3 regions of the Paenibacillus larvae subsp. larvae genome follow, and region 1 is predicted to be linked to each of the others. Evidence: a T-box and tRNA genes for the amino acid it is inferred to sense, from the RefSeq annotation. Region 1 holds a T-box; the other regions hold tRNA genes.
The links. The T-box of region 1 lies ahead of BXP28_RS09850 (valine--tRNA ligase). A T-box ahead of a tRNA ligase gene usually reads a tRNA of that ligase, here a tRNA-Val.

Region 1 (9,953 bases):
AACGGTGCAAAATGGGAATGTTTCGGGCTTCAGCCGCAACTATTTCCACATTATCTTTGGGAAGTGCAGTAGAATATACAACAAGATCCGCCCCTTCCACATGGCTCGCTTCATGCCCCAGATAGACCCGGGCTCCCTTTGCTATGAGCTTCTCAGTCAGTTCCTGCTGGGCAAGGTCCGATCCCGATACCTGATAACCCATTTCCAGCATTACCTTGGCGATGGCACTCATACCGTATCCGCCAATTCCTATAAAATGTACATGTTGATCTAAGGTGTTCATGCCGTTCTCACCATCCTTTTTCAGAGTGGGAATGATACAAAATCCAGGAACGAACATCGGAGATTAAGTATAGCGTACCGGATACAACCGCCAGATCATCCTGCTCTGTTTTTTGTTTAAGTAATTCCAAAGCTAGTTTCCAATCAGGTTCCACTATAAGTTCCACTTCTCTGCCGCTTTCCAGCATCCATGTACGGGCCAACTCGGCAAGATGGGCAGCTTCCTCTTTTTTATGGAAATCTGGTTCGGTAAGGATGAGAGTATCCACTATAGGGAGTATATGCCGAAAAAATCCGGTATGATTCTTTGTAGCCAGCATTCCCATCATCAGACGCAGTTTTTTGAATTTATACACACTTTTAAGTGTATGGACCAGAGCCTCCGCCCCTTCCGGGTTATGGGCACCATCCGCCAGAATGCGGGGATGCTGCGAAATGATTTCCATTCTTCCGGCCCAGGAGGTTTTTGCCATAGCCTCATACAAAATCTCATCTTCCACTACCAGGGCATAGTACTGCCGCAACACTTCAAGAGCCATCAAAGCAGCAGCCGCATTCTTCATCTGGTGAATCCCGTTCAAGGTTATCTTCACTTGAGAAAGCTTGCGGAATGGTCCTGCAAAGTCAAACTTCTGGCTGTTCTCTGCCGAAATGCCGGAAGCAATATCAAAGCTCTTTCCAAGCAGATATAAAGTAGACTTGTTATTTTTTGCTGTCTCCCTTATAACTTCAACAGCTTCCGGTTTTTCCGCCGTGCAGACCACAGGAATTCCTGCCTTGATAATACCTGCTTTTTCTGATGCGATTTCAGCCAGTGTCTCCCCTAATATCTCCGTATGATCGTATCCAACATTCGTAATTATGGTTATAACAGGATGCACAATGTTCGTGCAATCTAGACGTCCGCCAAGCCCCGTTTCCCAGACGACATAATCCGGAAAAGCAACGGTGGCATAATACAATATTGCCAAAGTCGTGCTTACTTCAAACATGGTCGGAGAACCAAGTTCCGTACAAGCCATTTCCTCAGCAATTGGTTTCAGGCGATTCGCAAGCTGCACAAGCACCTGATCGTCCATATCCTGCCCGTTATATTGAATACGGTTCGTAAACTTCTCCAGATAAGGGGAGGTAAAGGTTCCGACATCATATCCGCTGTTCATGAGTACACTTGTCAAAAAGGCGCAGGTCGAACCTTTACCGTTCGTACCGGCCACATGAATAAATTTCAGCCTGCGCTCAGGATGACCAAGCATTTCCATAAACCTCTCCATTCGTGCCAGGCCCGGCTTGATCCCGAAGGGAACCAGCCCGACAATCCATTCCACAGCTTCCTCTGCTTTCTGAAAAGGGGCGGAATGTGTGTTGAATATGTTTTCCATCGATTTCATCCCTTTATGATATGAATGCCAAACAATGTTTGGTTAGGTGCTTGTACTCGTCTTGAATAAAATTATCCTTTCAGCTCTGCCAGCCGAGCAATTACTTTATCACGTTTTTCGGAATAATCCGCCAGCTTCGCTTTTTCCTCTTCGATGACTTTTTCAGGCGCCTTAGCCATAAATCCTTCATTCGCAAGTTTCTTCTCGATTCTTGCCACTTCCCCGTGCAGGGTTTGAAGCTCTTTTTCGAGGCGTGCAATCTCCTGGGCGATATCGATAAGACCTGCCAGCGGCAAGAACAGCTCTGCACCGGTTACTACCGCTGTCATCGCTTTATCCGGAGAAGCAAGTGCTTCAGATATTTCCAGAACAGAAGTATTACAGAAGCGTCTGACATATTCCTCATTCTTATGGAGAATGTTCAGATTCTCCGCATCGGAAGGCTTGATCAGCAGTTCAATTTTTTTGCTCATTGGGACATTTACTTCCGCACGAATGTTGCGTACAGCGCGAATCAAATCCATAAGAAGTACCATCTCGCGAACGGCATCCGGCGCTTCAAAGCGGTCATCCGGATGCGGCCAGGCTGTTCTGGTGATCGTTTCTCCCTCATGAGGAAGATGCTGCCAGATCTCTTCACTGATAAACGGCATGAACGGATGAATGAGGCGCATTGTATGGTCCAGAACATATACAAGGACTGACTGGGTTTTCTTCTTGGCCTGCTCGTCATCCCCATATAAAGACAACTTACTGAATTCAATATACCAGTCGCATAAATCATCCCAAATAAAATTGTACAAAAGACGGCCGGTTTCCCCAAACTCGTACTGGTCCAGGAGCCGGGTAACGTCACGGGCAGTTTCGTTAAAACGGTGCAAAATCCAGCGGTCAGACGTGCCCAGTTCCCCGCCGAAATCCAGGTCTTCCATATTGAAACCTTCCAAATTCATCAAAGCAAACCGGGAAGCATTCCAGATTTTATTCGCAAAGTTACGGGCCTGCTCTACACGTTCCCAACGGAAGCGGAGATCCTGCCCCGGGGTACTGCTGGTAGACAGCATATAGCGCATGGCATCGGCCCCGTATTGCTTAATAACCTCAAGAGGATCAATTCCGTTGCCAAGTGATTTGGACATTTTGCGGCCTTCCGCATCCCGGACAAGACCGTGAACCAGAACATCTTTAAATGGAATTTGTCCGGTGAATTCCAGACTACTAAAAATCATCCTGGCTACCCAGAAATAAATAATGTCATAACCGGTTACCAGCACGTTGGTCGGAAAGTAACGCTTAAGATCATCTGTTTGTTCCGGCCAGCCCAATGTTGAAAACGGCCACAAGGCAGAGCTGAACCAGGTATCCAGTACATCTTCATCCTGCCGGATATCGTTACTTTGGCAATGCTGGCAGCAGGTAACGTCTTCCCCGGAAACTGTTACTTCCCCGCAGGAATTACAATACCAGGCCGGAATACGATGCCCCCACCATAATTGGCGGGAGATGCACCAGTCACGGATATTTTCGATCCAATGCAAATAAATCTTCTCAAACCGGTCTGGTACAAAATGTACGCCTTTATCAGACTTTTGTACTTCAATTGCTTTCTCGGCGAGCGGTTTCATTTTAACAAACCATTGGGTAGACAAGTAAGGTTCAACAACCGCCCCGCTGCGCTCACTGTGTCCTACTTGATGAATATGCTCCTCAATGCGGATCAGCACGCCTTGTTCCTTCAAGTCCGCCACAATTTTTTTGCGGCAAACAAAACGATCCATGCCCTGATAAGGACCTGCTTCCGCGTTCATTTTACCGGATTCATCCATCACCAGAATTTGCGGCAGATTATGACGGTGTCCTACCTCAAAATCGTTCGGATCATGGGCAGGTGTGATCTTAACTGCTCCGCTCCCAAATTCTTTATCCACGTACTCATCCGCAATTACCGGAATCTCCCGGCCAACGATTGGCAGAACCAGCGTCTTGCCAACCATGTCTTTATAACGTTCGTCTTCCGGATGTACAGCTACCGCCGCATCCCCCAGCATGGTCTCAGGACGGGTAGTGGCAACAGTAATTGAACCGCTTCCGTCTTTAAGCGGGTATTCCAAATGGTACAAGTTCCCTTGTATTTCTTTGTATTCCACTTCAATGTCGGACAGAGCCGTTCGTGCAGCAGGGTCCCAGTTGATAATATATTTGCCGCGGTAAATCAAACCTTTATCATACAGTTTTACGAATACTTTCCTGACAGCTTTGGACAGCCCCTCATCCAGGGTAAAGCGTTCGCGGGAAAAGTCCAGAGAAAGCCCCATTTTCCCCCATTGCTCCCGGATCGTTCCGGCATATAACTCTTTCCAGTCCCATACTTTCTCCAGGAAAGCTTCACGCCCGAGATCATACCGGCTTACTCCCTCTTCTCTCAGTTTCTGTTCCACTTTGGTTTGTGTGGCAATACCGGCATGGTCGGAACCGGGAAGCCATAAAGCATCATATCCCTGCATCCGTTTAGCACGGATAATAATATCCTGCAAAGTGAAATCGAGTGCATGCCCAATATGCAGCATCCCCGTCACGTTTGGAGGAGGAATAACGATCATATAAGGCTCCCTTTCCGGATTTTGCCCGGCTTTAAAAAAACCTTTTTCAATCCAGTAATCATACCATTTTTTCTCCGCCTGTGAAGGATCGTAAGTTGTCGGCATCGAAACGGTTTGTTTGTCATTAGCTTCTGTCATCCTGACGTACACCCTCCATTCTGTTTCCTGCTTGTAAGAATAGCTTTCCGGCATACAACCAGCTAATTGGACACGGCATCCTGCAATCAAAAAAACCTTCCGTCACAAAGGACGAAAGGTCTGACTTCCGTGGTACCACCTTCATTTCAGTGTGAAAACCGCCCATTTCTTGCTTAAAAAAACGGATTCACCCTGACACTTCAAGCAGGTAACGGCTGCAGGCCGGTAAGCGCTAAAGGTTTTCAAAGAAATCCTCTTCACGTTTACAACTCCGGGGTGACTTCAGCAAGATGCTTCCTACGGAACTTCTCAGCGCAGCAGCTCCGCTCTCTTTAAGGGCTATCCTACTTACTACTCCCCTTCTTCGTTCTTAACATTTAATATCCCCTCTGGATATAATCCACATTTTATACTAGCTGAATTCCCCTGTCCAGTCAATCTTTTATGGATCGGGATCGCTTATCACCAGCATATCCATATCGGACCCTGTCATAAACTAGCAATGAGCCTTTTTTTGATCAAAGTCACGGAAAAAATTAGCAAGGGAGTAGGTGGGAACAGACAATGCAAAAGTGGTGGTACAAATTCAGGTACACGATCCGTGGGGTCTTGTTTCCGATAATTTGTCTTCAATTTATCCGTACACTCATACTACCAAACAGCTTCGATGTATTTCTCCTGTTTATCCTGTTCTTGTTTTACCTGGGCTTTCTTTTCGAAGTGTATTGAAACAATCAAAATGAAGCCCGCAAAGCCCCGGTTTGGAGGAACCCAATGCCCGGGGCTTAACTTTTACTTTGGTATATATAAAATTTGCCCGGCGGATACTTCCTGATCCGACAGACGGTTATGAAGCTGAAGCTCACGCAGATTGATGTCATATTTTTTTGCTATGTCTTCCAGTGTCTCCTCCTTTTGTACAATACACATTTTCACTTTACGGAAAGGCTGCTCAGATTCCGAATTTACAAACAGGCGTTTCCATTCGAGAGCATCTGCACGGGGAACCTCATCTTCAAAATCCGGCTGCGTTCCCCCATTGGTGTCCTCTTCCCTTTCATTAGACTGCCCTCCACTGGAATGGACATAACCTGCAGCATCATCAAGTTGTTTTCCCGAAAAGGCCACCTTAAGTTCCTTCGGTTCTTCCGCTTTCTCTTCTTCCTCCTTTTGGACAGCAAATTCACCAGATTCGGCTACAGAATCAAATGAAATCGCGGTAGGTTCCCGTTGAAATTCCTCAGAAGACTCTTCTGGTTGAGGTTCTGCTGATAGGAACACTTCTTTTTGCGGAACCTCTTTTTGCAGAAAGGAAGTATTCTTGGAAGGCCCCGTGGAGGAAACCGGGGACTGTTCCTCTTCTTTAATCCGCTCCTGCTGCGGGGCTGCCTTTTCTTCCGGTTCCCGATTTACTGCCTCCGTCTTTCGTTCGGGAGTTACCGGTTCTTCCTGCAGAGGAGCAAATTCCGGTTTTTCTCCTTGCGGGGTTTGCCTGTTATCATTCTGGTGAATGAATACAAGTTCCTCTTCTTCGGGCCATACATCGGCCTCCTCTTCCTGATGGGAAAGTACTTCAACCCCATGAAGCGACAGTATTCCTGTTACATTAAGGCTCCGGGAAGACAGCAAGTCAATATCAAAATTTTCAATTTCAACCAATACATCGTCGGCCCTCTTGATCCGGTTCAAAGGCAATGAGATTTCTACTGGTATGTAATGTTCAAGATGGCGCTGCCCTTCATTTCCGTCCCCTATGTAACTCCCTGTAAGAATTAGATTTCCCTGCAAAACGGCCTGATCCTCTGCCGTCATCACCTGGATTTGTGGAATCAGCTCCACATCTTCCAATTCAAGGATATCGGCAGCATCTTCGGCGAGATGGATACGTTCGTAAATATCAAATCTAAGCCCTGTTTGCTGATCCGTCATAAGTTTTACGTCCTCCCTTCAGGAGATCGTTACGATCCCTCCAAATGACTCCACTGGCTTCTTCATATCTGTATCATTATATGGGTAAAGAAAGGACGGCATGACTATATTTTCGTCTCAGCCTTCAGTTTTGCATATAAGGCGGTAAAATCTCCCGGCCATGGTGCTTCTATCCTCAAATCCTCCCCCGTGATAGGGTGAGAGAAAGAGATCCGCTCCCCGTGCAGGGCCTGCCTGGAAATTAGTGCGGTATTCCCCCGTATAGCGAATCCCCCAAAAGAGGATGGCCAATATGACTAAGATGGACGCGAATCTGATGAGTACGTCCGGTTTCCAAGCTTAAATGGAGCAGTGCTGCCTGTTCTAGCTGTGCAGCTACAGCATAGCGGGTTACAGCATGTTGTCCTTTAAGGGTTACTCTTCTTTTGGACTTATGATGACGGTCACGCCCGATTGGCAAATCTATGACTCCTACCGTCGGTTCGATACACCCTTCCGCCAAAGCCGCATACTCCCTTCTGACCGTCTTTAGCCGCATGCCTTCGTCCAGCAGCAGGTGACTCCATTCATTTTTCGCATATAAGACAGCACCCGTTGTTTCGGCATCAAGTCTGTGAATATGCCGGACCCTGCACCTTTGCCCCTTTCTTCCTGCGGGATGTGCGGAATTTTGACCTCCATCCACGAACCTTTTCTGGTCCAGCTGATCATCGTTTGCTTCCCCTTTGTCTGCTTCTCCATACGATTATCCCGAGGAAAAGGATAAATGCACCTATCATGATCCATAAATCAATGGGAACATCCAAAATAAAATATCGCTTCATGTCGCCTTTCGTTCCTTTCCGGACTGCTTGATCCAATGTCTTATTCCAATTCTTATTGTAACAAAAATGAAATCTCTATTTAAACCTGGTATGCTATCATAGGAAAATAGCCTTTCCAGACAAAAATCAGATGATTCCACCAGAACATATAGGAGAGAAGCAAATTGAATATTTCTTTGAGAATTCTTAGTAATACTAAACAGCAATGGCAGAATTTTGGACGTATAAAAAAAACTCTCTTTGTCACTACTTTCATAGCTTTTTTGACATCTACCTTCTTATACATGACTCCTCCCGGCCAATCCATCATGAAGTTTTTGGCCAAAACTGTAATAACAACCCAGCACCGTGAGTGGGCCTGGATTCTCGTAGGCGCAGAAAAACGGGATCAAATGGTTCAAGCCATTCACGACATGAATGACCGCAATGCCAAGGAAAAGCAAGATTTAAATGCCGTCTCCTTCAATAAAAACAAGAGTATCGATCAACTCGTCAAAGTAGTTGACATTTCGGGAGATTATTGGGTAGGGAAAATGATGTACGTTTTTGACCCCCGCTCTATCCGAGTAGTGGTTCCCGGAAAAAAAGGAGAGGGAGAACGCATCACTTCCATGGTAGAACGCACCGGCGCTGTTGCCGGCGTAAACGGAGGCGGGTTTATTGATCCTGACGGCCTGGGTAACGGCTTTGCTCCAATCGGAGCCATTTTGTCCGGCGGAAAAGTATTGTATAACGATCAGAAAGAAGATATCCCCAGCATATTGTCGGCTTTACAGATAAAGGCACATTGGTTATCGGGAAGTATTCCATTGATCAACTGAGAGCCATGAAGGTTTCGGAAGCCGTCTCTTTCTATCCAAGAGTAATTGCCAACGGAAAACCGCTTATTACGAAGGGAGACGGGGGTTGGGGACGGGCTCCGCGTACTGCGTTAGGACAGCGTGCAGACGGAACCGTTATTTTCGTAGTGATTGACGGCCGCCAGGCTCATAGTGTAGGAGCCACACTTCGTGAGGTACAAGACCTTCTGCTGGAACAGGGCTGCATCAATGCCGGATTTTTAGATGGAGGAGCCTCTTCCGAAATGGTAAAGGATCGTAAACTGCTTACCCAACCATCCAGCAGATACGGCGAACGCAGATTGCCAAGCGGGTTCCTGATCTTTAACCGCCCGAAAGATGTAGAAGTCCATAACATTTGGGAAGGATTGAAGGAAATTGATCCGGGGGGGCCTATGATCATCCGGACTATTTGAAAGAGCAGGCAAACAAGAAATCAAAACCGAAAAAAAAGTAATTTACAAAAACACCGGGACGTGGTAGCACCGGAACATCAAAACCGGCTTCTACAGAAAAACCAAGTCCTGCTCCGGCGAAGACTCCGGTTCCCAGCAGTAAACTGAATCCGACGCCTGCAACAACTCCCGTCTCCAATCCAGACTGCAGACAAGGCGGAAGCAAGGAGCAGGTTACTCCCCCGCAGAAACGCATAATGAAGAGCCTTCGCAGGGTTAACGGTCTCATAAAAAAAGAAGCAGGGAGTTTTTCTCCCTGCTTCTTGCTATACTAACTACAGTTTGCGTATTTGGATCTGTTCTACAGAGTGGTCATACCCTTTGGTCAAGATTAAATCCGCTCTCCCTTTGGTAGGGAGGATGTTTTCTTTCAAGTTAATTCCGTTTATAGTCTCCCAAATTTCCTTCGCCACCCGGATAGCCTCATCTTCCGTCACATCTGCATATCGGCGGAAATAAGACGCAGGGTTGCGGAACGCCGTAGTCCGAAGCATAAGAAATCTTTCCAGAAACCACCGGACAATATGGTCCTCCTGCGCATCCACATAAATGGAATAATCGAAAAAGTCGGATACAAACACTCTGGGACGCTGATCCTGGGGATCCCCCCTACTTGAAGAACATTCAGCCCTTCCACAATCAGTATATCAGGCTGTTGGACAACAATATGCCGGTCTTTGACAATATTATATTCAAAATGGGAATATACCGGACACCGGACTTCACTCAAACCAGCCTTTACATCCGCCAAAAAACAAAGAAGCCGCTTGATGTCATAGCTTTCGGGAAAGCCCTTGCGGCGGAGCAGTCCTTTGGCTTCAAGCACCTCATTAGGGAACAGGAAGCCGTCTGTTGTAACCAAATCCACACGGAGATATTCCGGAAAACCGGCAAGTAAATGCTGAAGTACACGAGCCGTTGTACTCTTCCCGGCCGCTACACTCCCCGCAATACCAAGAATAAAGGGAACTTTCCGGGAGGGGCTCTGCAAAAAACGGCTGGCCTCAACATACAGCTGTTGGGAAGCTTTCACATGAAGATGAATCAATTTGGAAAGCGGAAAATAAACCTCCCTCACTTCTTTCAGTGATATAGTTTCATTAAGCCCTGTTAGCCTGGCTAATTCCTGTTCAGTCATGGCCGGCGTTTCATTCCGGCACAGGTTTACCAAATGCTCCCGGGTTAGTTTGAGGAAAGGAGAACGGTTAATTTTTGTATATGGGGTAGGCAAAGCCTGGACACCTCTTTCCGGTCGCTGACAAAATTCGAATGATTTCAATATAATTCACTCCGGCAGCAAGATCAAGTAAAAAAACTCCTCCTGGATTCCAAAGGAATTTTTTGCTCGAGCAGAAACGGCTTCGCAGCCCTGTTCGGAACGCCCTTCCCTCATCTAAAGATAATGCCGGTATGAATCATTAATAAACACCGATCCCCCGCCCGTGAGACGGAGAAACGGCGTTTATTTTTGCTGGTTATAATCTCTTCAAAGCCTGGCGGTTAG
Region 2 (9,953 bases), 1.1 Mb from region 1:
GAACATTGATCAAATCGACAATCTCTTTCTCGGTATGACGATTCATAATGCCGTAAGTCGGAAGGCGGTCAAACCGGTATTGAAGAACCTTCTTGCTTTTCGACCCTTTTAGAACCGAAGCCACCATTGTTACGCCAAACCTCTCCTGCATCCGCTTGATGCAGGAAAATATTTTTTGGGCTTCGATCGTGATATCTTCCACTTCTCTTTCATCTTTACACGAACTACAGTTGCCGCAGGTTTCCACTGCATGGGTCTCTCCAAAATAATGCAAAATATAATTTCTCAGACACTTGGTCGTATAACAGTAATCGATCATCGTCTGCAGCTTTTTGTATTCGTTTGTTTTCCGTTCCTGGTTTGTCAGGGTCTGTTCAATTAAAAATTTCTGTGTCTGAATATCCTGGGCACTAAAAAGCAGGACACATTCACTAGGTTCCCCATCCCTGCCCGCACGCCCAGCTTCTTGATAATAGGCCTCCATATTTTTGGGCATATTATAATGGATGACATAGCGAACATTGGATTTATCTATACCCATTCCAAATGCATTGGTAGCAATCATTACCCGGATATCGTCGTACAAAAATGCCTCTTGGCTAATCGCTCTTTCCTCGTCTGACAATCCGGCGTGATATTTGCCCACAGAAACTCTCTTGCGCCCCAAATAGGTATATAAGTCATCTACTTCTTTACGGGTTGCGGCATATATAATTCCAGATTCCAGCCTGTGCTCCTGAATATACCGGCTGACATAGTCACGTTTATTTTCTCCCCGGAGTATATTCAAGGAAAGGTTGTTCCTGGCAAAACCGTTAATATGAATGGCCGGGCGTTTAAGATCAAGCAGACCTGCGATATCTTGTGTAACCTCGTTAGTAGCGGTTGCGGTAAAAGCCGCCACAAGCGGACGGCGCCTTAATTGTCCAATAAATGGGGTAATCGCCCGATAGCTCGGCCGAAAATCGTGCCCCCACTGCGAGACACAGTGTGCTTCATCCACCGCTATAAAGGAAACCTCAAGTCCCTGCATCAGAGAGCGGAATCGCTCTGATTCCAGACGTTCCGGAGCGATATACAGCAGTTTTATTTTGCCCTGCATAGCCCTTCGTATCCGGTGTCCTACCTCAGCCGCGTCCAGTGTACTGTTAATGTAAGAAGCTTCAATACCTAGAGATGTTAAAGCATCTACCTGATCTTTCATCAATGATATGAGAGGCGATATGACCAAAGTCAGCCCATCCAGCAGCAGAGCCGGAATCTGGTAGCAAATCGACTTCCCCCCGCCCGTAGGCATAATCCCCAACGTATCCCGGCCTTTCAACAGGCTTGAAATTATCTGTTTTTGCCCTTCCCGGAAGGAAGTATAACCATATAGCTGCTGAAGCAGAGCTTCGGCATGATCCAGCGTCAGTCTCCCGCCGCCCTGAACACCGGTTCCGCCATACTTTTCCTCCTGATTAAACAAGGTGGACAATAGAAGTAACCTGGCCGCTGTGGATTTGGATAAGATGGCGGGAAGAATCATATTGTACGGTTCCACGTCCTACTTCAATGACAGGTTCTGCCCCAAGGCCGTAAAATACATCATCAGCAAAAGTCCGGATGCATTCCAGTCGCTCCTGTCCGGCAAGAGCTCCCCATTCTTGCTTGGACATGTCAAAGCAATCATAAATTTCCTTTATCGACTCCGTATGTTTCATCAGATCTAATAAGATATCTGTATATTCCCTTCCATATTTCACACCCATTTTTTACATCCCTTCCGTTTCAATCGTTCCTCTACAGGATTCATCTTTTAACACTTTATCATACTTTAGGTGGAAATCTGAACCTTTTGTTTCTCAAAGGGATTAAAACGAATGATAAAAACCGAAGCTGTTAAATGGGCATGAAAGGAAAAAATCTGTTACTATGATAAGAAGAAAAGCAATACCCGGAGGTACAAGCTCGGATGCTGAAACTGCATATTCCCAAAAACAGAATGAAAGAACTGATCAAGCAGGCACAGCTCCATTATGATCCTTCTATCTTGGAATTAGGCTGGAATCATTTTCACCGGGGGCATGTGAAAGTACTTACCTTGGAGAAGGGAGCTCTGGAGGCTAAAGTACAGGAACAGAAGGATTATAAGGTTCATATTCCGCTCTCCCGTTTAACCGGCAGCTCATGCATATGCTCAGAGGAAAAGCCTTGTTCCCACATGGCTGCTGTGCTTTTTTCCTTATATTCTTCTTTTGGCAGACCCGAGCTGCTTTTACAAGAACTGAAACAGGCTATTCAAACGAAACGGAGGACGCAGCGGTCGCAGAGCTTAAAGCAAGCCCGCAAAGCGGAACGGTCTGCAAAACTCACTTCCCGACAAACGATAGGTGAATGGCACGAATGGTTTGAAACCAAGTTTCATGGTTTCGCCGTGACCCATCAGCAGTCTTTCGACACTTTTGCCTCACAGGTCCAGGAAACCTTAATTCCGGAAGTGGAGAAATGGGAACCGGAACTCCAGTTCATATACCAAATAAATGTATATGTGTTTATCTTAAGAAAAATGGAAACTTTTTATGAGGAAACCAAATCAACTTATCTCTCTGCTTATCACGAGCAAAATTGCCGGACTACATCGGCAGACATTATTTCAAAACTCAGAAAACTGTTTAAAGAACCCAAAGCAGAGACATGGATAAAAAAGGCCGATAATAAATGGTCCGAAACCTTGAGTATTTTAGGCCCTTTTGCTTTAAATGAAATAAATAGTCCCATTGACTGGTTATACGTATACAGGCTGTTGTGGTGGAAAGATACCCTGCCGGAAAGAAAACAAAGAGAAGTAGAACAATTGGGAGAACGGCGCATCTCTTCCCATTCCCTAAACCCCCGGCAGGAAGATGTATTATGCATTGCCTTAGCCCACTTCTCAGTCATTCGCAAGGAATGGGAAAAGGCTTGTTCTATCCTGGACAATCTTCATGAACGGCGGGCTTCTGACTTCTTTTTTTATTTGGAGGAAGCCCGTACCCATCAGGAATGGGATGTTTTATTGGACTGGTTACGTTGGTTAAAGCCGTCCATGACAAAGTCTTCTCAGGATGATTTCCGCTTGCTTTGTCAGTACTGGATGGAGGTGGCTAAGCATACCGGTTCTGATCAGGAATGGGTAGAAGTGATGGAATCTCTTCTTCCGCGTTCTTTTTATTACTATACCGGCTACCTGCTGCAGACAAAGCGATACCAGCAATGGGTAGATCTACAACTGTCCAATCAGGAATCGCCGCTTAATCTGTATACTATGGAACTAAAAGCGGTAGAAGAAACAGATCCGGCGCTTTTGCTGCCCCTGTACCACCAATCTATTGAGAGAGCAATCCTGGAGAAAAACCGTTCCTCTTATAAGATTGCCGTACGTCTTTTAAAGGAGCTCCAGGAATATTACCGGATATTAGGGCGTGAACTTCAATGGAAGCAGTATATTACTTTTCTATCGGATAAATATGCCCGGCTGAGGGCTTTTCAAGAAGAATTCAAGAAAGGAAAATGGGTGCTATGATGGATACCGGAACGCTTGTTGTCCATGCGGAGTGGATGGCGTCCGAAGCTTTTTTTGTTTGGGGAACACGGGGAAGCGGCGGAATATGGGATGCTTTTGATCTTAAAAATGTTTTGTTTGCCTGGCATGCCCCTTCCTATTACGGAACAACCATTGAAACCTTGGAATGGCATGAGAAAAAAGGACTCCTTCTGACTCCATTGGAGGCATTGGATTATTTTGCGGCCCCTTCCTGTGCCAGGCACCTTCCCCTTAAATGGGGACCTCTAACGGAAGAATTAATCCAAATCTCTCCTCATATCCTGTCGGCTTTGGAAGCAGGGCAATTTATGCCGGACTATGAGCAGTGGAAAAAAGGGACATTGGGGTGGAAAATAAACTTGTCTCCTGATCATCAACCCTCCTTTGAAGATACTTCTGCGTGGCTGGCCCGACTTGTTCCGGAATGGATCGATCAAGACGGAAGCAGAAAATCCGTACTTAAGGAACTGGAACAACAACTTTCCTTTCGGCAAGGCCTCTCACCGGTAACGGCCTGGATGGATGAAGAGGATTGGCTTGTGGCAATTGGATGGAAAAAGAATCGGCTCCCTTTCCGGATTTGTCTTAAACTGAATGAACCTGCCTATCGGGATAACTGGAAACTTGATATTATTCTGCAGGATCGTGACAATCCTGCTATAATTCGGACCGTCGAAGAAAATGGCAAGCCTGCCATAGAAGAAATTTCTTTACCCAAAGAATGGATTGATCATCAAATCAGGGTACAAAAAGACACGAAGAAATGGATAATGATGCTTCCTTGGCTAAGGGAAGATAAAAAGCCTTATTCTTTGAAAAAGCAGCTTTCTACGGACGAAGCCTGGCGTTTTCTGACTGAAGGGAGTTTGCGGTTGGTAGAAGCCGGCTATTCCATCTTTTTGCCTGAATGGTGGGAACGAATTAGAAGAATAAAGCCCCGTATGAGAGCTAAGCTAAAAGGCCAGGCCGGAGCCGCCAGAGAATCTCTGATTGGGCTTAAGCAGCTAATGGAGTTTGACTGGAAACTAGTTATAGAAGACCTTGAACTGACCGAAGGGGAATTCCTCAGGCTACTGGAAGAAAAGCGCAATCTCGTACAAATCAGGGGTCGCTGGGTACAAATCGATCCGGGGCTTTACGAACAGATGGAGCAGATGGTCGAAAGAATGAAGAAGCAAAAAGGTCTTACTTTGAAGGATGTACTTGAACTTCATCTTCTTGAAGGAGAAGACCAAGTTCCTGTTTCCGGGGAAGCTGATAAAACTAAACAGCGGCTTCTTCTTGAAGTGGAGGTGACAGACCATTTACGCCAGCTGATCGACCGTATGACGCATGCGGCCTCAATTCCCGGTATTTCCACTCCCAAAGGGTTTCGCGGGACTCTGCGGCCTTATCAGTCGGAGGGAATTTCCTGGATGCATTTTCTTAGACAGCTGCAGCTTGGAGGATGTCTGGCCGATGATATGGGACTTGGAAAAACCATTCAATGGATCAGCTACTTATTAAAAGCAAAGGAAGACGGAGGCCTCTCCTCTCCTTCCCTTCTCATTTGTCCTACATCCGTCCTGGGTAATTGGCAAATGGAACTCAAGCGGTTTGCTCCTTCACTAAATGTACATCTGCATTATGGCCCTAACCGGCGGAAAGGGGTCTCTTTTGAGCAGGCGGTATCCGCAACCGATCTGGTTCTGACCTCATATACGTTGTCTCACCTAGATGAAGAAGAACTCAGCACCGTATATTGGGACTCAATTTGTCTGGATGAGGCACAAAACATCAAAAATGCCTATACCAAACAGGCCGCCTCGATCCGTAAGCTGAAGGGGCACCATAGGATAGCTTTGACCGGTACCCCCATTGAGAACCGCTTGACGGAACTATGGTCTATCTTCGATTTCCTTAATCCCGGTTACCTGGGTACCCAAAGGGAATTTACCCAACGGTATGTTCATTCAATTGAACGAATACAGGATACGAAATCCATTAATCAGGTGCAAAAACTGATTAGGCCCTTCCTATTACGCCGTATTAAGAAAGACCCGGCTATTCAACTGGATCTGCCCGATAAAAACGAAGTCAAAACATTTGTTACTCTATCTGCGGAACAAGCTTCGCTGTATGAAAACTATATCCATGATATGCTCGACAGATTGAATCAGGCTGGCGGTATGGGACGGCGCGGTATCATTCTCGCTGCTTTAACAAAGCTAAAACAAATTTGTAATCACCCCGCCCTCGTGCTCAAAGAACGGCCGGGCGGGCCATGGGAGCAGCGGTCCGGCAAGCTTGATCGTCTGGTTGAAATGGTTCACGAGCTTCGTGACGAAGGTGATAAATGCCTTATCTTCACCCAATTCGTGGACACGGGTTTTCTGCTCCAGCACGTACTGGAGCAGGAGCTTGGACACCCTGTACTTTTCCTGCACGGGGGTTCCTCGAAAGCAGATCGGGATAAGATGATAGCACGCTTTCAAGATCTTACATTACCTGAAGATGAGCAGCGTTATGTTTTTCTCCTGTCGCTTAAAGCAGGAGGAACGGGACTCAATCTGACAGCGGCAAACCATGTGTTCCACTTTGACCGCTGGTGGAACCCAGCCGTAGAAAACCAGGCCACGGACCGGGCCTACCGGATTGGTCAGACGCGAAATGTGCAGGTCCATAAATTTATAACTTTGGGAACTCTGGAAGAGAGGATTGACGAGATGATCGAACAGAAGCTCGGCCTAAGCCAGCAAATTGTGGGCCAAGGGGAAAATTGGATCACTGAATTGGATACAGATGAACTGAAGGAGCTTCTTTCGCTAAGAAAAGACTGGTAAAAACGCAGAATATGGAAAAAATTTCTATAACTTTTCCCAGCTTGGTGATATAATAATCATACAATAGAGTAAGTTTCAAGGGTGTCGGCTAACCTCAAATCAGGAGGTGATGCCCTGTGGAAGTGAAAGACGCACTGACGCTGATGATTTCCTTCGCGAGCTTAGTCGTCCTGATCCTTTCGCAGAAAAAGAAGTAGACCTCCCTTGACTTTGCGGCTCAAGGAGGTCTATCTTCGTCCCAATGATTGAAGCTGATTACCCTTGAAGGCAATCTATTGTGTTAGACCGTGGATGTTCCCGCATCTACGGTCTTTTTTATCGTATGTAGAGAAGGCAAATATGTTTCCATCAATTTCTGAAACCTTTTTCCGTTTAACCTCACTAAAGCGTATTTTACCACAGCGAATCGTGAAAAGAAAAGAAAATCACGCACTTAAGTGGAATTTAGGATTTCCTCTTTTCTAAAAATAAACAAGCATACAACCTGGTGATAATTGTCCGGCTTACGGTACACAAGAAATGGACACGACAAACCGGATGAAGTAGATTCTTCTTGAAAAAAACCTTTTATCCTAATCTTATTTTAGACAATATGGACAAGCTTGGCAATGGTATAAATCAAGCACTCTCAAGGATTTTTAGGGGCTTTAAACACAGTCTCAGCTTGTTAATACTAAAACAGGCCACGCTAATTTATTAAATGGGGGTCCATTTTAAACTAGAACAAAATAAAAAAACCTTTCTTAGCCCACAAGCTAATGAAAGATTCGGTAATCACTGGCGTCCCAGGAGGGATTCGAACCCCCGACACACGGCTTAGAAGGCCGTTGCTCTATCCAGCTGAGCTACTGGGACATCTATATATGGTCGGGACGACACGATTTGAACATGCGACCCCCTGGTCCCAAACCAGGTGCTCTACCAAGCTGAGCTACATCCCGACATAAAAATGGCGTGCCCTGAGAGATTCGAACTCCCGACCTTTTGATTCGTAGTCAAACGCTCTATCCAGCTGAGCTAAGGGCACGTGAAGCGGAAGACGGGATTCGAACCCGCGACCCTCGCCTTGGCAAGGCGATGCTCTACCCCTGAGCCACTTCCGCAAATGGTGCGCGTGGAGGGACTTGAACCCCCACGTCAGAGACGCTAGATCCTAAGTCTAGTGCGTCTGCCAATTCCGCCACACGCGCAAATTATGAAATTTGTGTCTGATCTTGTTGTAAAACTGGTGAGCCATGAAGGACTCGAACCTTCGACACCCTGATTAAAAGTCAGGTGCTCTACCAACTGAGCTAATGGCTCTCATATGTGGCTGGGGGTATAGGATTCGAACCTATGCATGACGGAGTCAAAGTCCGTTGCCTTACCGCTTGGCTAACCCCCAAAAAAAGTTATGGGGCGATCGAAGGGAATCGAACCCTCGAGTGTCGGAGCCACAATCCGATGCGTTAACCACTTCGCCACGACCGCCACATGACAAAAGGGTTGGTAAAGTAAATGGCGGAGCTGACGGGATTCGAACCCGCGGTCTCCTGCGTGACAGGCAGGCATGTTAGGCCTCTACACCACAGCTCCATATTGCGGGGGCAGGATTTGAACCTACGACCTTCGGGTTATGAGCCCGACGAGCTACCGGACTGCTCCACCCCGCGACGATTTAATTATTACGAATATGGTGGACGCTGACGGGATCGAACCGCCGACCCTCTGCTTGTAAGGCAGATGCTCTCCCAGCTGAGCTAAGCGTCCATATAATGGTGACCCGTAGGGGATTCGAACCCCTGTTACCTCCGTGAAAGGGAGGTGTCTTAACCCCTTGACCAACGGGCCTTATTAAGATTGTATAGCGGCGGAGGGGCTTGAACCCCCGACCTTACGGGTATGAACCGTACGCTCTAGCCAGCTGAGCTACGCCGCCGAATAAAACTGGCGGAGAGAGAGGGATTCGAACCCTCGAGACGCTTTTGACGCCTACACGATTTCCAATCGTGCTCCTTCGGCCAACTCGGACACCTCTCCATTAGAAATGACCCAAGCAGGTTCTATATGCCCGCAGGTATACAGCTTGGCAACGTCCTACTCTCCCAGGACCCTTCGGTCCAAGTACCATCGGCGCTGGAAGGCTTAACGGCCGTGTTCGGGATGGGTACGCGTGGTTCCCTTCCGCTATCGTCACCAAACCGGATTTTTCGAAGCGTTACTGCTTCGATCAGGCTGCGAGAAAATATCCTGCCTTAGAAAAGGCATGCAGCTTGAACCAGCCTCTTGCACCCTGAAAACTAGCAGCGAAGCAAAGTGTACTTAGAACAGTTGTTTCTTTAGGATAAGCCCTCGACCGATTAGTATTGGTCAGCTCCACGCATTGCTGCGCTTCCACCCCCAACCTATCTACCTCGTCGTCTTCAAGGGGTCTTACTACTTGGGAAATCTCATCTTGAGGCGGGTTTCACGCTTAGATGCTTTCAGCGCTTATCCCTTCCGTACATAGCTACCCAGCTGTGCTCCTGGCGGAACAACTGGTACACCAGCGGTACGTCCATCCCGGTCCTCTCGTACTAAGGACAGCTCCTCTCAAATTTCCTGCGCCCACGACAGATAGGGACCGAACTGTCTCACGACGTTCTGAACCCAGCTCGCGTACCGCTTTAATGGGCGAACAGCCCAACCCTTGGGACCTACTTCAGCCCCAGGATGCGATGAGCCGACATCGAGGTGCCAAACCTCCCCGTCGATGTGGACTCTTGGGGGAGATAAGCCTGTTATCCCCAGGGTAGCTTTTATCCGTTGAGCGATGGCCCTTCCATGCGGTACCACCGGATCACTAAGCCCGACTTTCGTCCCTGCTCGACTTGTAGGTCTCGCAGTCAAGCTCCCTTCTGCCTTTGCACTCTTCGAATGATTTCCAACCATTCTGAGGGAACCTTGGGACGCCTCCGTTACTCTTTAGGAGGCGACCGCCCCAGTCAAACTGCCCACCTGACACTGTCCCCGAACCGGTTCACGGTCCCGGGTTAGAACTCCGATACGATCAGAGTGGTATCCCAACGCTGCCTCCACCGAAGCTGGCGCTCCGGCTTCTTAGGCTCCCACCTATCCTGTACAGATCGTACCAAAGTCCAATATCAAGCTGCAGTAAAGCTCCATGGGGTCTTTCCGTCTTGTCGCGGGTAACCTGCATCTTCACAGGTATTAAAATTTCACCGGATCTCTCGTTGAGACAGCGCCCAAGTCGTTACGCCATTCGTGCGGGTCAGAATTTACCTGACAAGGAATTTCGCTACCTTAGGACCGTTATAGTTACGGCCGCCGTTTACTGGGGCTTCGGTTCATAGCTTCGGGCCTTAAGCCCTAACCACTCCCCTTAACCTTCCAGCACCGGGCAGGCGTCAGCCCATATACTTCGCCTTGCGGCTTCGCATAGACCTGTGTTTTTGCTAAACAGTCGCTTGGGCCTATTCACTGCGGCCCCCTCGAGCTATTCACTCTACCGGGGCACCCCTTCTCCCTAAGTTACGGGGTCATTTTGCCGAGTTCCTTAACGAGAGTTCTTCCGCGCGCCTTAGAAT
Region 3 (9,953 bases), 1.6 Mb from region 1:
TGCCCCGGTAGAGTGAATAGCTCGAGGGGGCCGCAGTGAATAGGCCCAAGCGACTGTTTAGCAAAAACACAGGTCTATGCGAAGCCGCAAGGCGAAGTATATGGGCTGACGCCTGCCCGGTGCTGGAAGGTTAAGGGGAGTGGTTAGGGCTTAAGGCCCGAAGCTATGAACCGAAGCCCCAGTAAACGGCGGCCGTAACTATAACGGTCCTAAGGTAGCGAAATTCCTTGTCAGGTAAATTCTGACCCGCACGAATGGCGTAACGACTTGGGCGCTGTCTCAACGAGAGATCCGGTGAAATTTTAATACCTGTGAAGATGCAGGTTACCCGCGACAAGACGGAAAGACCCCATGGAGCTTTACTGCAGCTTGATATTGGACTTTGGTACGATCTGTACAGGATAGGTGGGAGCCTAAGAAGCCGGAGCGCCAGCTTCGGTGGAGGCAGCGTTGGGATACCACTCTGATCGTATCGGAGTTCTAACCCGGGACCGTGAACCGGTTCGGGGACAGTGTCAGGTGGGCAGTTTGACTGGGGCGGTCGCCTCCTAAAGAGTAACGGAGGCGCCCCAAGGTTCCCTCAGAATGGTTGGAAATCATTCGAAGAGTGCAAAGGCAGAAGGGAGCTTGACTGCGAGACCTACAAGTCGAGCAGGGACGAAAGTCGGGCTTAGTGATCCGGTGGTACCGCATGGAAGGGCCATCGCTCAACGGATAAAAGCTACCCTGGGGATAACAGGCTTATCTCCCCCAAGAGTCCACATCGACGGGGAGGTTTGGCACCTCGATGTCGGCTCATCGCATCCTGGGGCTGAAGTAGGTCCCAAGGGTTGGGCTGTTCGCCCATTAAAGCGGTACGCGAGCTGGGTTCAGAACGTCGTGAGACAGTTCGGTCCCTATCTGTCGTGGGCGCAGGAAATTTGAGAGGAGCTGTCCTTAGTACGAGAGGACCGGGATGGACGTACCGCTGGTGTACCAGTTGTTCCGCCAGGAGCACAGCTGGGTAGCTATGTACGGAAGGGATAAGCGCTGAAAGCATCTAAGCGTGAAGCCCGCCTCAAGATGAGATTTCCCAAGTAGTAAGACCCCTTGAAGACGACGAGGTAGATAGGTTGGGGGTGGAAGCGCAGCAATGCGTGGAGCTGACCAATACTAATCGGTCGAGGGCTTATCCTAAAGAAACAACTGTTCTAAGTACACTTTGCTTCGCTGCTAGTTTTCAGGGTGCAAGAGGCTGGTTCAAGCTGCATGCCTTTTCTAAGGCAGGATATTTTCTCGCAGCCTGACCGAGGCAGTAATGCTTCGAAAAATCCTATTCCCCGATAGCTCAGTTGGTAGAGCACTCGACTGTTAATCGAGTTGTCACAGGTTCGAGCCCTGTTCGGGGAGCCAATGGAGAGGTGTCCGAGTTGGCCGAAGGAGCACGATTGGAAATCGTGTAGGCGCCAAAAGCGTCTCGAGGGTTCGAATCCCTCTCTCTCCGCCATTATATATCCGGCCCGTTGGTCAAGGGGTTAAGACACCTCCCTTTCACGGAGGTAACAGGGGTTCGAATCCCCTACGGGTCACCATGTATAATTTTTCTTTTGACAAAGCAGTGAGAACCTAATATAATTGAACTCACATTGCTTTATATGGACGCTTAGCTCAGCTGGGAGAGCATCTGCCTTACAAGCAGAGGGTCGGCGGTTCGATCCCGTCAGCGTCCACCATAATTTAACCCGGAAGATAGGCATAAGCGATTAGCAGATACGCTTGCTTCTAAGGTTAATTGCCGCGGGGTGGAGCAGTCCGGTAGCTCGTCGGGCTCATAACCCGAAGGTCGTAGGTTCAAATCCTGCCCCCGCAATATGGAGCTGTGGTGTAGAGGCCTAACATGCCTGCCTGTCACGCAGGAGACCGCGGGTTCGAATCCCGTCAGCTCCGCCATTCTATTCCATGAATCATGATGTCATGGAAGTTCTGGAAATAAGTTGAGGCTCGGTAGCTCAGTCGGTAGAGCAGAGGACTGAAAATCCTCGTGTCGGCGGTTCGATTCCGTCCCGAGCCACCATAGCGACCAGCCGGTGTAGCTCAATTGGTAGAGCAACTGACTTGTAATCAGTAGGTTGGGGGTTCAAGTCCTCTCGCCGGCACCATCGCATAGTTTTATAATGTGGAGGCTTAGCGAAGTGGCCAAACGCAGCAGACTGTAAATCTGTTCTCTTACGAGTTCGGTGGTTCGAATCCATCAGCCTCCACCATATTATAGGGGCATAGTTTAAAGGTAGAACAGCGGTCTCCAAAACCGTTAGTGTGGGTTCAATTCCTGCTGCCCCTGCCAAAGTTTTATGGCGGTCGTGGCGAAGTGGTTAACGCATCGGATTGTGGCTCCGACACTCGAGGGTTCGATTCCCTTCGATCGCCCCATATAGTCCTGTTGGGGGTTAGCCAAGCGGTAAGGCAACGGACTTTGACTCCGTCATGCATAGGTTCGAATCCTATACCCCCAGTTTAATGCGGAAGTGGCTCAGTGGTAGAGCATCGCCTTGCCAAGGCGAGGGTCGCGGGTTCGAACCCCGTCTTCCGCTCCATCCTAAGGCGCCATAGCCAAGTGGTAAGGCAGAGCTCTGCAAAAGCTTTACCCCCAGTTCGAATCTGGGTGGCGCCTCCATTATTTACGCCGGAGTGGCGGAATCGGCAGACGCACAGGACTTAAAATCCTGCGGTAGGTGACTACCGTACCAGTTCAAGTCTGGTCTTCGGCACCAGTTCTATCGAATAGTAAGTGCCCTTAGCTCAGCTGGATAGAGCGTTTGACTACGAATCAAAAGGTCAGGAGTTCGAATCTCTTAGGGCACGCCAGTAAGCCGGTGTGGCGGAATGGCAGACGCGACGGACTCAAAATCCGTTTCTCGCAAGAGAGTGGGGGTTCAAGTCCCTTCACCGGCATAATTCAAAAAGCAAGTGCAGCTATTACCCTGCACTTGCTTTTTCTATATACCCAATTCCACTGCATTTCTTTTCAAGAATAATTCTGTTATTTTTTGTTTCCAATTTGTTTTGATTTCTTTTTTACTAGCAGCATTCATTACCCTTATTATTGGAACATTTGCTTTAGAAAGGACTTTACCTGTTTATTGAACCAGCCAGGTTGCTCCAAAGGTGTCAGATGTGCGGATTTATCTATCTGAACATATTGGGAATCAGGAATTTTATCCGCCATTCGCTGCATCACATCGGGAGGAGTAATAGGGTCTTCGGTTCCGGCTACGATTAAGACAGGAACAGAAATGGAAGATAAATCCTGAATCGAACTCTCACGAAATGCCATAGCCAGACTGATGTGTGCCAAACCGGCCGGGTCCATGGACAGAATCATGTTTTGGATATCTTGTACCAGTTTTTGATTATCTTTTTTAGTATCCGCGGCAACAAGGTTTGGTAACATCTGCTCAACTAACTGGTTGGAGCCATGTTCAAGCAGGTTCCCAGCTGTATGCAATCGTTTTGTTTGGCCTTCGACTGTGTCCGCATCCGGTCTTGTATTCGTCAGAATAAACGCCAGGATTCGCTCAGGCGCTTTACGCCATAAGGAAAATGCAACATATCCTCCCATGGAAAGACCACAGCAAACAAATTGGACAATACCCAAATTATCCAGCAAAGCAAGTATATCCTCGGCTAATTCTTCAAATGAAAATGGATGCTTGGAGTCTTGAGATTGTCCCATTCCTCTAAAGTCAGGTGCAATTACCCTGTAAGACAATTTAAAATAATCCAGTTGATTAATCCACATGCTCCCCTCAAAAGGGGAACCGTGAAGGAAAACCAATGCTGGACCCTCTCCCTCATCAATTATGTACATTTCTTTATTTCTTACTGTTAATTTCATTAAAAATAACCTCCTTAAGTTCATAAACTGATAGTCGAATCCATTTCATAACTTAGATATCCATCGGAACGGGTACAAGATATAGATAAATCTGGACCGTATCTATCTATATCTTCTCTATTAAGTGCTCACCAGTTGTATTATGAAATTGAGTAACTCAAGTTAACAAAAAATAAATCAGCAGCCGAAATAAAATAGAGGACTTTCGTTTCTTTTGTTATATCATAGCACAAATCAAAGTTCCTTTTGGAAAGATGCTTTGAAAGACAAATATTGTTGGATAATATTTCCTCGGAAATAAATGCGTGAATACTGCCTTAAATTGTCAAAAATCAGAAAAAAAATTCAAACCCAATTTGTAAAAAGGAGAAAAGAATCCTCCATTCAAGTGAATACAGAAAATATAAATAAGTTTCCGGATGAAGGTAAATCAGATGGACTTAAGTTATAGGCTGAAGTCCCGGCCGAAATTAAACTCACTCATTTAATTTTCCGATAAAAGGAAAAACATGACGATAGTATCATACCATTTGGTCTATATGATAGATAAAAAGTACCGAAATTCGACACAAATTTGTAGCTATATGTTAAAATAATCCTAAAACTTATGTAACAATTACTTGCTATGATTTTGTTAGAATTATTTATAGGGAAAATTATCATATGAACAGGAAGGAATGGAGTGAATAGCATGTCAAAGAGATCATGGACTAGCCAAGAATTGGATAGGTTGATAGTGCTGTCGAAAGATTGCCCTCCTGCTGTCATTGCTAAAGAATTGGAGCGTCCTGTGACCTCAGTTAGAAAAAAAATGCGGGAAATCGGTGTAACTTACGTAAAAGGTGACGAGTGGAAAAGAAAACAAATTCAAATGCTCATCTCCAGTGACCAAGCACCTGTCTCACCATCAACCACGAAAATAGGGAAAAAGGAAGAAACTTATCCGGAATCCGCTGTATTAGATGAATTTTGGACGACTCTCCTTCGAATGGCAAGAGTGGCCAAAAAAAGAGGAAAACGTGTGGATGTTCTTTCCTTTATTGATACTTATCGCAAAATCCGTACTGGAGGCTAATGGTATGGACCAAGAGCAAGATAGTTTTTGGAAGGTATACACATATCGGGTCCAAGACAATTAGAAAACCTTGGCGGCTTAATACCTACCGTCAAGGTTTTTTATTGTTTTCCAGCTTATCTTATTCTAATAGTATCAATCCGTTATTAAGATTGCATGTTTCTCTTCAATCCTACAGCTGGTATAATTTGAAACATGTAGATTATTCACCAGGAGGACAACGAAGTGGCCGAGCCTTTAGTCAAATCCGTAAATGCTGGAATGCCTATTGAGGCCTGTTTTCACGGGAAACTGACGAAGACAGGCATTTTTAAAACACCAGTTAAGTTCCCTGTTTTCTTGAATAAGACAAACCTGACAGGTGATGGGCAGGCAGACTTGAAATATCATGGTGGACCTGATAAAGCCTTGTGTATATACTGCTACGAGCATTATCCTTTTTGGGAATCCAACCTTCAGCAGAATTTGTCTTTCGGGGCTTTCGGAGAAAACTTGACAGTAGAAGGAATGCCGGAAAATGAGGTGTATATTGGCGATATCTTTCAATTTGGAGTACCAGAGATTGTTTCTGAAGTAGCGAATTTGGGATATACAGGTTATTATGCAAGAATACTGGAGGAGGGAACTATTTCAGACTGTCCCGAAATTAAACTCCTCAAGCGAGATGCCAAAGAAATAACAGTCTCCTTTGCAAACAGGCTTAAATATCATGAACGTGAAAATAAAAAAGGTATTTTAAATTGTTAGAAGTTGAGGCTCTTTCCGATAGTTGGCGCACCAGTTTTGAGAATAAGCTGATTCAACTCTCCAAAACAGCAGGAAAACAGCCTTAAATAGTCTTGGTCATAAAATTACGGGAACAGGAGGAACAAGTGTGCAGAATGTATTGATAGATCGCTACGGCCGGGTCCATGATTATTTACGGATTTCGGTCACAGATCGCTGTAACTTACGCTGTGTTTACTGCATGCCTGAAGAAGGGATGGAGTTTGAACCGGATGATCACTTGTTAACTTTTAATGAAATCACAACAGTAGTTAGGGTACTTGCCCGACTGGGAGTGAGAAAATTGAGATTAACCGGAGGAGAGCCTCTTGTTCGTAAACATATTGAAGATCTGGTTAATCGACTATCCTCTATTCCTGGAATTGAAGATATTGCCTTGACAACGAATGGCATGTTCCTTGGACCAAAGGCAGAGCAGTTAAAAGCGGCAGGGCTTACAAGAATCAACATTAGTCTTGACTCTCTAAAAGAAGACCGGTTTGCATTTATTACAAGAGGGGGCAAGCTAAAGAAAGTTCTCGAGGGATTGAACGCATCGGCCAAGGTTGGGTTTAACCCGATAAAGTTAAATGTAGTATTGATGAAAGGAATCAATGACGATGAAATCGTTGATTTTATCGAATTGAGCCGGGACCATCCTATTCAAGTTCGATTTATTGAATATATGCCGATTGGTCATGACGACCAAGAATGGCGCGGCCGATATGTCTCCCTTGCAAGAGTGATGGAGGAATGCTCAAAACAAGGATGGGAAGTACAGGAGGTTAAGGGGATTGTCGGGAACGGGCCTTCGCAAAACTTCAGAATTCATGGAGCTGCAGGAACTTTTGGTTTGATCCACCCGGTGAGTGATCATTTTTGTGAAAGCTGTAACCGGCTGAGGTTAACGGCAGACGGGAATATTAAGCCCTGCTTATATTGGTCCGATGAGTTCAATGTCAGACCGTATATTGGTGATGAAAAGGCCATCATGGATTTGTTTTTCCGGGCGCTGGACCTTAAACCCCAAAGCCATGAGATGGCCCAGGCGCTGCTAGGAGAAAAGCAATCCCATCAGCCGACTTTGCGTCGTATGTCACAAATTGGCGGTTAGCCTCTTTTACCAGACTCATCCTATTTTCCTGCCAAATCAGTAGGCGGAAAGAATAAGGAATTCCGCTTTTCTCCTATTTCTGCTTTAAGCAAGCGGAATTCCTTATTCCTTATTTGTGAATTCTTATTCGGTTCTTATGCAAAAAAGGCTGAATATTATGACTGAAAGTAAAAACATGAGACCTTTGATCCGTTGTAAATACAAGCAGCATAGGGGGCTCTTTTTGACTCTGATCCAAAAGCAAGAAAACTTCCTTAGCATGCGCAGATGGGACCCATGTGTTTGAAAAAGTCAGAGGGGGATCCAAAGGAAACCGGATAGCCAATCCTTTGGGAGTATCTATTTTCAGTTTAGGGGAGATACCTGTTATTGTACTAAACCAACTGGCTACTTGTTCTCTGACTTCTTCATTCATGGGAATCGTTTGAATAACTTGCTGTTTTTCCGAGCTGTAAATTTGAATAAGGGGCTCTTTTGGTTCTTGAGCATTTGCAGGTGAAACAGCGATACATATAAGGAAGATAAATATACATAACCCGATTTTGCGGGCATAATTCAGCGGCATAACTTCCCCTCCTTTCCATGGCTAATATGCCCGCTATAGAAGAAGAATATGAAGGAAGAGGGCTGGGATTGTAAGGGAACCCCGACTTTGGTCGGGGGGAAGCACCGCCGCTGGTCTATAGGGAGACTTTGGTTTTTCGTGTACACTCAAGAGGAAACATAATCTTTTCGTTTTTTAACCGGTGAACGCTTCCCGTAACCTATGTAAAAAATCTTGGAGGCATCCTTCAAATATGGTATGCTTGTTTATCTGATGACCCAAACAGGAAGGAGGCAGGGACATGGAAAAGGAAGAGTCCGCCGCTAGACGGAAAAGAAATACCGCTTTTTTATTTATTGGAGCGGGTATATTTTTAATTTTGGAACGCCAGGTTGGCTTTTTTTCTGTCATTGCCTTTGCTTCCATAGTGTTTGGGATATACCGTATTTGGTCTCAGGCAGATAAAAAAGGATATCTGCTGGTAATAATCGGCGTTTTCTTTATATTTGGAGATCGGATTTTTCTGCTCATTGCCGTCATTTTTATTTCTCTTGGATACTTCTATTTAAAGTCGCAGCAGCTTCACAGGCACGAGCGTTATGAACAAAGACAAAGAGTCATTGACAGTATCCGCCTTGGTTCTGAGCCTTGGGTTCTTCGAGACAGCAGTATCTGGTTTGTGATCGGGGAACTGAATATGGATTTATCAACAGCTATTTTGGAGCAAAAAGAAACGACATTAGTGCTTCAAGGATTAATCGGTAATGTTAATCTGATTATTCCGGAGGATGTTGGGGCTTCGGTTTCTGCTTCAGTCATGATAGGGCAGGCTTCCGTTTATAACCAAAAGGAAACGGGTGTATGGAATAAAGTAAATTGGACATCTCCCAATTATGAAACGAGTGATCAGCAGGTGAAACTTGTACTTTCTTATCTCGTAGGAGATATTCAGGTACGTGTTTTCTAAAAGAGGAGGTTCGGCTGTGTGGAAAAAAACAAAAAAAGATTGACCAACATGATCTGGAGAAACATGGCCGAATCGATCCTGCTTGCTATGATCCTGCTTGGTATTTTTATGTATTTCTTTTATACGGCAGGCTTCCTGAAACCTTTTAGTTCATGGATCCAAGTCATTCAGGTGGCTTTGATCCTTCTGGGTATTGCCACTCTTCTAGGAGCTGTTTACGGGTATTGGTACAGCAATAGGATTACTCGGCGTTTGGAAGCTCTGACGGAAACGATGCTTTTGATGGAAAAGGGGAATTTTGTACTCCCCAGCTTTCATCTTGGTGAAGACGAAATCGGACGGCTAGGAGAGCAGTTGGAACGGATTACCAAAAAATGGCAGTAACAGGTTTCTTCACTGCAACGCTTGTCTACTCATAATGCCCAACTTGCCGAACAGGCCAGGGTATCGGCCATTGTTGAAGAAAGGCAAAGACTGGCCCGTGAACTTCATGATGCGGTTAGCCAGCAGTTGTTTGCTATTTCCATGACGGCAACAGCAGCCCTCCGGACACTAGATAAAGATTTTGATAAAGCACAGCGGCAAATTTTCCTTATTGAGGAGATGTCTGCGGTGGCACAGTCTGAAATGAGGGCTTTGCTGCTTCATTTAAGGCCCGTTCATTTGGAAGGAAACCCTCTTGCCGTTGGCTTACACAAATTGCTGCAGGAATTAAAAGCAAAGGTTCCTATTGAAATTGTTGAGGACCTTGATGAGGAAATCCGTCTTCCTAAAGGGATTGAAGACCACTTATTCCGAATCGTACAAGAAGCCCTGTCCAATTCTTTGAGGCACTCCAAAGCTTCAAAACTGGAAGTCAAACTTCATCATCGTGGTGATGGGCTAAGATTATCTATCCGTGATAATGGAATTGGTTTTGAAATTGATAATACGAAGCAAGCTTCTTATGGACTTCACACGATGAGAGAACGGGTAAACGAAATTGGCGGTTCCCTTCAAATTATTACTGCACCTGGGAAAGGAACACGCATCGAGATTCGGGTGCCAATTTTAGTTGAAGGTGGGATGAACATTGGATAGAGATATTAAAGTGCTGCTTGTCGATGATCATGAAATGGTCCGGATTGGTCTTGCCGCTGTACTTGGAACAGAGGATGGCATTGAGGTCGTGGGGGAAGCTAGTAACGGCGAGGAAGGGATACGGCTTACCCAAGAATATAAGCCCGACGTAGTGCTGATGGATCTGGTAATGGAAGGGATGGATGGCATTGAAACGACACGTAAGCTGCTTCAGCTATATCCGGAATGCAAAGTGATTGTGCTGACCAGTTTCCTGGACGATGAGAAAATGTATCCGGTCCTTGAAGCCGGTGCATTCAGCTACCTGCTTAAAACATCCAGGGCTCAGGAAATAGCACAGGCAATCCGGGCCGCAGTTAAAGGTCAGCCGATTTTGGAATCCCAGGTAGCCACTAAGATCATGAATCGTTTCCGCCAGCCTAAACCGGAATCTGCTCCCCACGAGGACTTAACTGAACGGGAAATGGAAGTGCTGCGGCTGATCGCTTCCGGAAAGTCCAACCAGGAAGTGGCGGATGAATTATTCATTGGTGT

Region 2: it has a tRNA-Val gene. The T-box ahead of BXP28_RS09850 (valine--tRNA ligase) is inferred to sense a tRNA for this amino acid. The anticodon was not compared.
Region 3: it has a tRNA-Val gene. The T-box ahead of BXP28_RS09850 (valine--tRNA ligase) is inferred to sense a tRNA for this amino acid. The anticodon was not compared.

What each region holds. Positions count from the first base shown of each region.
Region 1 is NZ_CP019687.1:1,900,333-1,910,285, forward strand. It holds gene murC (UDP-N-acetylmuramate--L-alanine ligase) at 1-283, opposite strand, end outside; gene BXP28_RS09845 (bifunctional folylpolyglutamate synthase/dihydrofolate synthase) at 291-1,664, opposite strand; gene BXP28_RS09850 (valine--tRNA ligase) at 1,736-4,402, opposite strand; T-box leader at 4,507-4,776, opposite strand; gene BXP28_RS25760 (YszA family small membrane protein) at 4,967-5,131, shown strand; gene BXP28_RS09855 (LysM peptidoglycan-binding domain-containing protein) at 5,195-6,331, opposite strand; gene BXP28_RS09860 (RluA family pseudouridine synthase) at 6,573-7,016, opposite strand; gene BXP28_RS24190 (hypothetical protein) at 7,320-7,976, shown strand; gene BXP28_RS24195 (phosphodiester glycosidase family protein) at 7,943-8,410, shown strand; gene BXP28_RS24200 (hypothetical protein) at 8,403-8,645, opposite strand; partial or broken gene coaA (type I pantothenate kinase) at 8,725-9,680, opposite strand; gene hemL (glutamate-1-semialdehyde 2,1-aminomutase) at 9,925-9,953, opposite strand, start outside.
Region 2 is NZ_CP019687.1:3,044,232-3,054,184, forward strand. It holds partial or broken gene recQ (DNA helicase RecQ) at 1-1,414, opposite strand, end outside; gene BXP28_RS15835 (hypothetical protein) at 1,461-1,751, opposite strand; gene BXP28_RS15840 (SWIM zinc finger family protein) at 1,955-3,544, shown strand; gene BXP28_RS15845 (DEAD/DEAH box helicase) at 3,541-6,387, shown strand; gene BXP28_RS25245 (hypothetical protein) at 6,531-6,584, shown strand; tRNA gene BXP28_RS15850 (tRNA-Arg) at 7,166-7,242, opposite strand; tRNA gene BXP28_RS15855 (tRNA-Pro) at 7,252-7,328, opposite strand; tRNA gene BXP28_RS15860 (tRNA-Arg) at 7,338-7,414, opposite strand; tRNA gene BXP28_RS15865 (tRNA-Gly) at 7,419-7,490, opposite strand; tRNA gene BXP28_RS15870 (tRNA-Leu) at 7,494-7,577, opposite strand; tRNA gene BXP28_RS15875 (tRNA-Lys) at 7,614-7,689, opposite strand; tRNA gene BXP28_RS15880 (tRNA-Gln) at 7,697-7,771, opposite strand; tRNA gene BXP28_RS15885 (tRNA-His) at 7,782-7,857, opposite strand; tRNA gene BXP28_RS15890 (tRNA-Asp) at 7,886-7,962, opposite strand; tRNA gene BXP28_RS15895 (tRNA-Met) at 7,966-8,039, opposite strand; tRNA gene BXP28_RS15900 (tRNA-Val) at 8,061-8,136, opposite strand; tRNA gene BXP28_RS15905 (tRNA-Glu) at 8,143-8,217, opposite strand; tRNA gene BXP28_RS15910 (tRNA-Met) at 8,232-8,305, opposite strand; tRNA gene BXP28_RS15915 (tRNA-Ser) at 8,315-8,406, opposite strand; rRNA gene rrf (5S ribosomal RNA) at 8,451-8,567, opposite strand; rRNA gene BXP28_RS15925 (23S ribosomal RNA) at 8,707-9,953, opposite strand, start outside.
Region 3 is NZ_CP019687.1:326,893-336,845, forward strand. It holds rRNA gene BXP28_RS01745 (23S ribosomal RNA) at 1-1,176, shown strand, start outside; tRNA gene BXP28_RS01750 (tRNA-Asn) at 1,317-1,392, shown strand; tRNA gene BXP28_RS01755 (tRNA-Ser) at 1,395-1,486, shown strand; tRNA gene BXP28_RS01760 (tRNA-Glu) at 1,497-1,571, shown strand; tRNA gene BXP28_RS01765 (tRNA-Val) at 1,637-1,712, shown strand; tRNA gene BXP28_RS01770 (tRNA-Met) at 1,776-1,849, shown strand; tRNA gene BXP28_RS01775 (tRNA-Asp) at 1,853-1,929, shown strand; tRNA gene BXP28_RS01780 (tRNA-Phe) at 1,978-2,053, shown strand; tRNA gene BXP28_RS01785 (tRNA-Thr) at 2,063-2,138, shown strand; tRNA gene BXP28_RS01790 (tRNA-Tyr) at 2,158-2,243, shown strand; tRNA gene BXP28_RS01795 (tRNA-Trp) at 2,250-2,323, shown strand; tRNA gene BXP28_RS01800 (tRNA-His) at 2,334-2,409, shown strand; tRNA gene BXP28_RS01805 (tRNA-Gln) at 2,421-2,492, shown strand; tRNA gene BXP28_RS01810 (tRNA-Gly) at 2,499-2,573, shown strand; tRNA gene BXP28_RS01815 (tRNA-Cys) at 2,580-2,653, shown strand; tRNA gene BXP28_RS01820 (tRNA-Leu) at 2,662-2,750, shown strand; tRNA gene BXP28_RS01825 (tRNA-Arg) at 2,768-2,844, shown strand; tRNA gene BXP28_RS01830 (tRNA-Leu) at 2,849-2,931, shown strand; gene BXP28_RS01835 (alpha/beta fold hydrolase) at 3,080-3,874, opposite strand; gene BXP28_RS01840 (hypothetical protein) at 4,566-4,949, shown strand; gene BXP28_RS01845 (MOSC domain-containing protein) at 5,175-5,696, shown strand; gene BXP28_RS23760 (3-alpha domain-containing protein) at 5,690-5,782, shown strand; gene moaA (GTP 3',8-cyclase MoaA) at 5,824-6,828, shown strand; gene BXP28_RS01855 (hypothetical protein) at 6,938-7,393, opposite strand; gene liaF (cell wall-active antibiotics response protein LiaF) at 7,674-8,339, shown strand; partial or broken gene BXP28_RS01865 (sensor histidine kinase) at 8,358-9,419, shown strand; gene BXP28_RS01870 (response regulator) at 9,454-9,953, shown strand, end outside.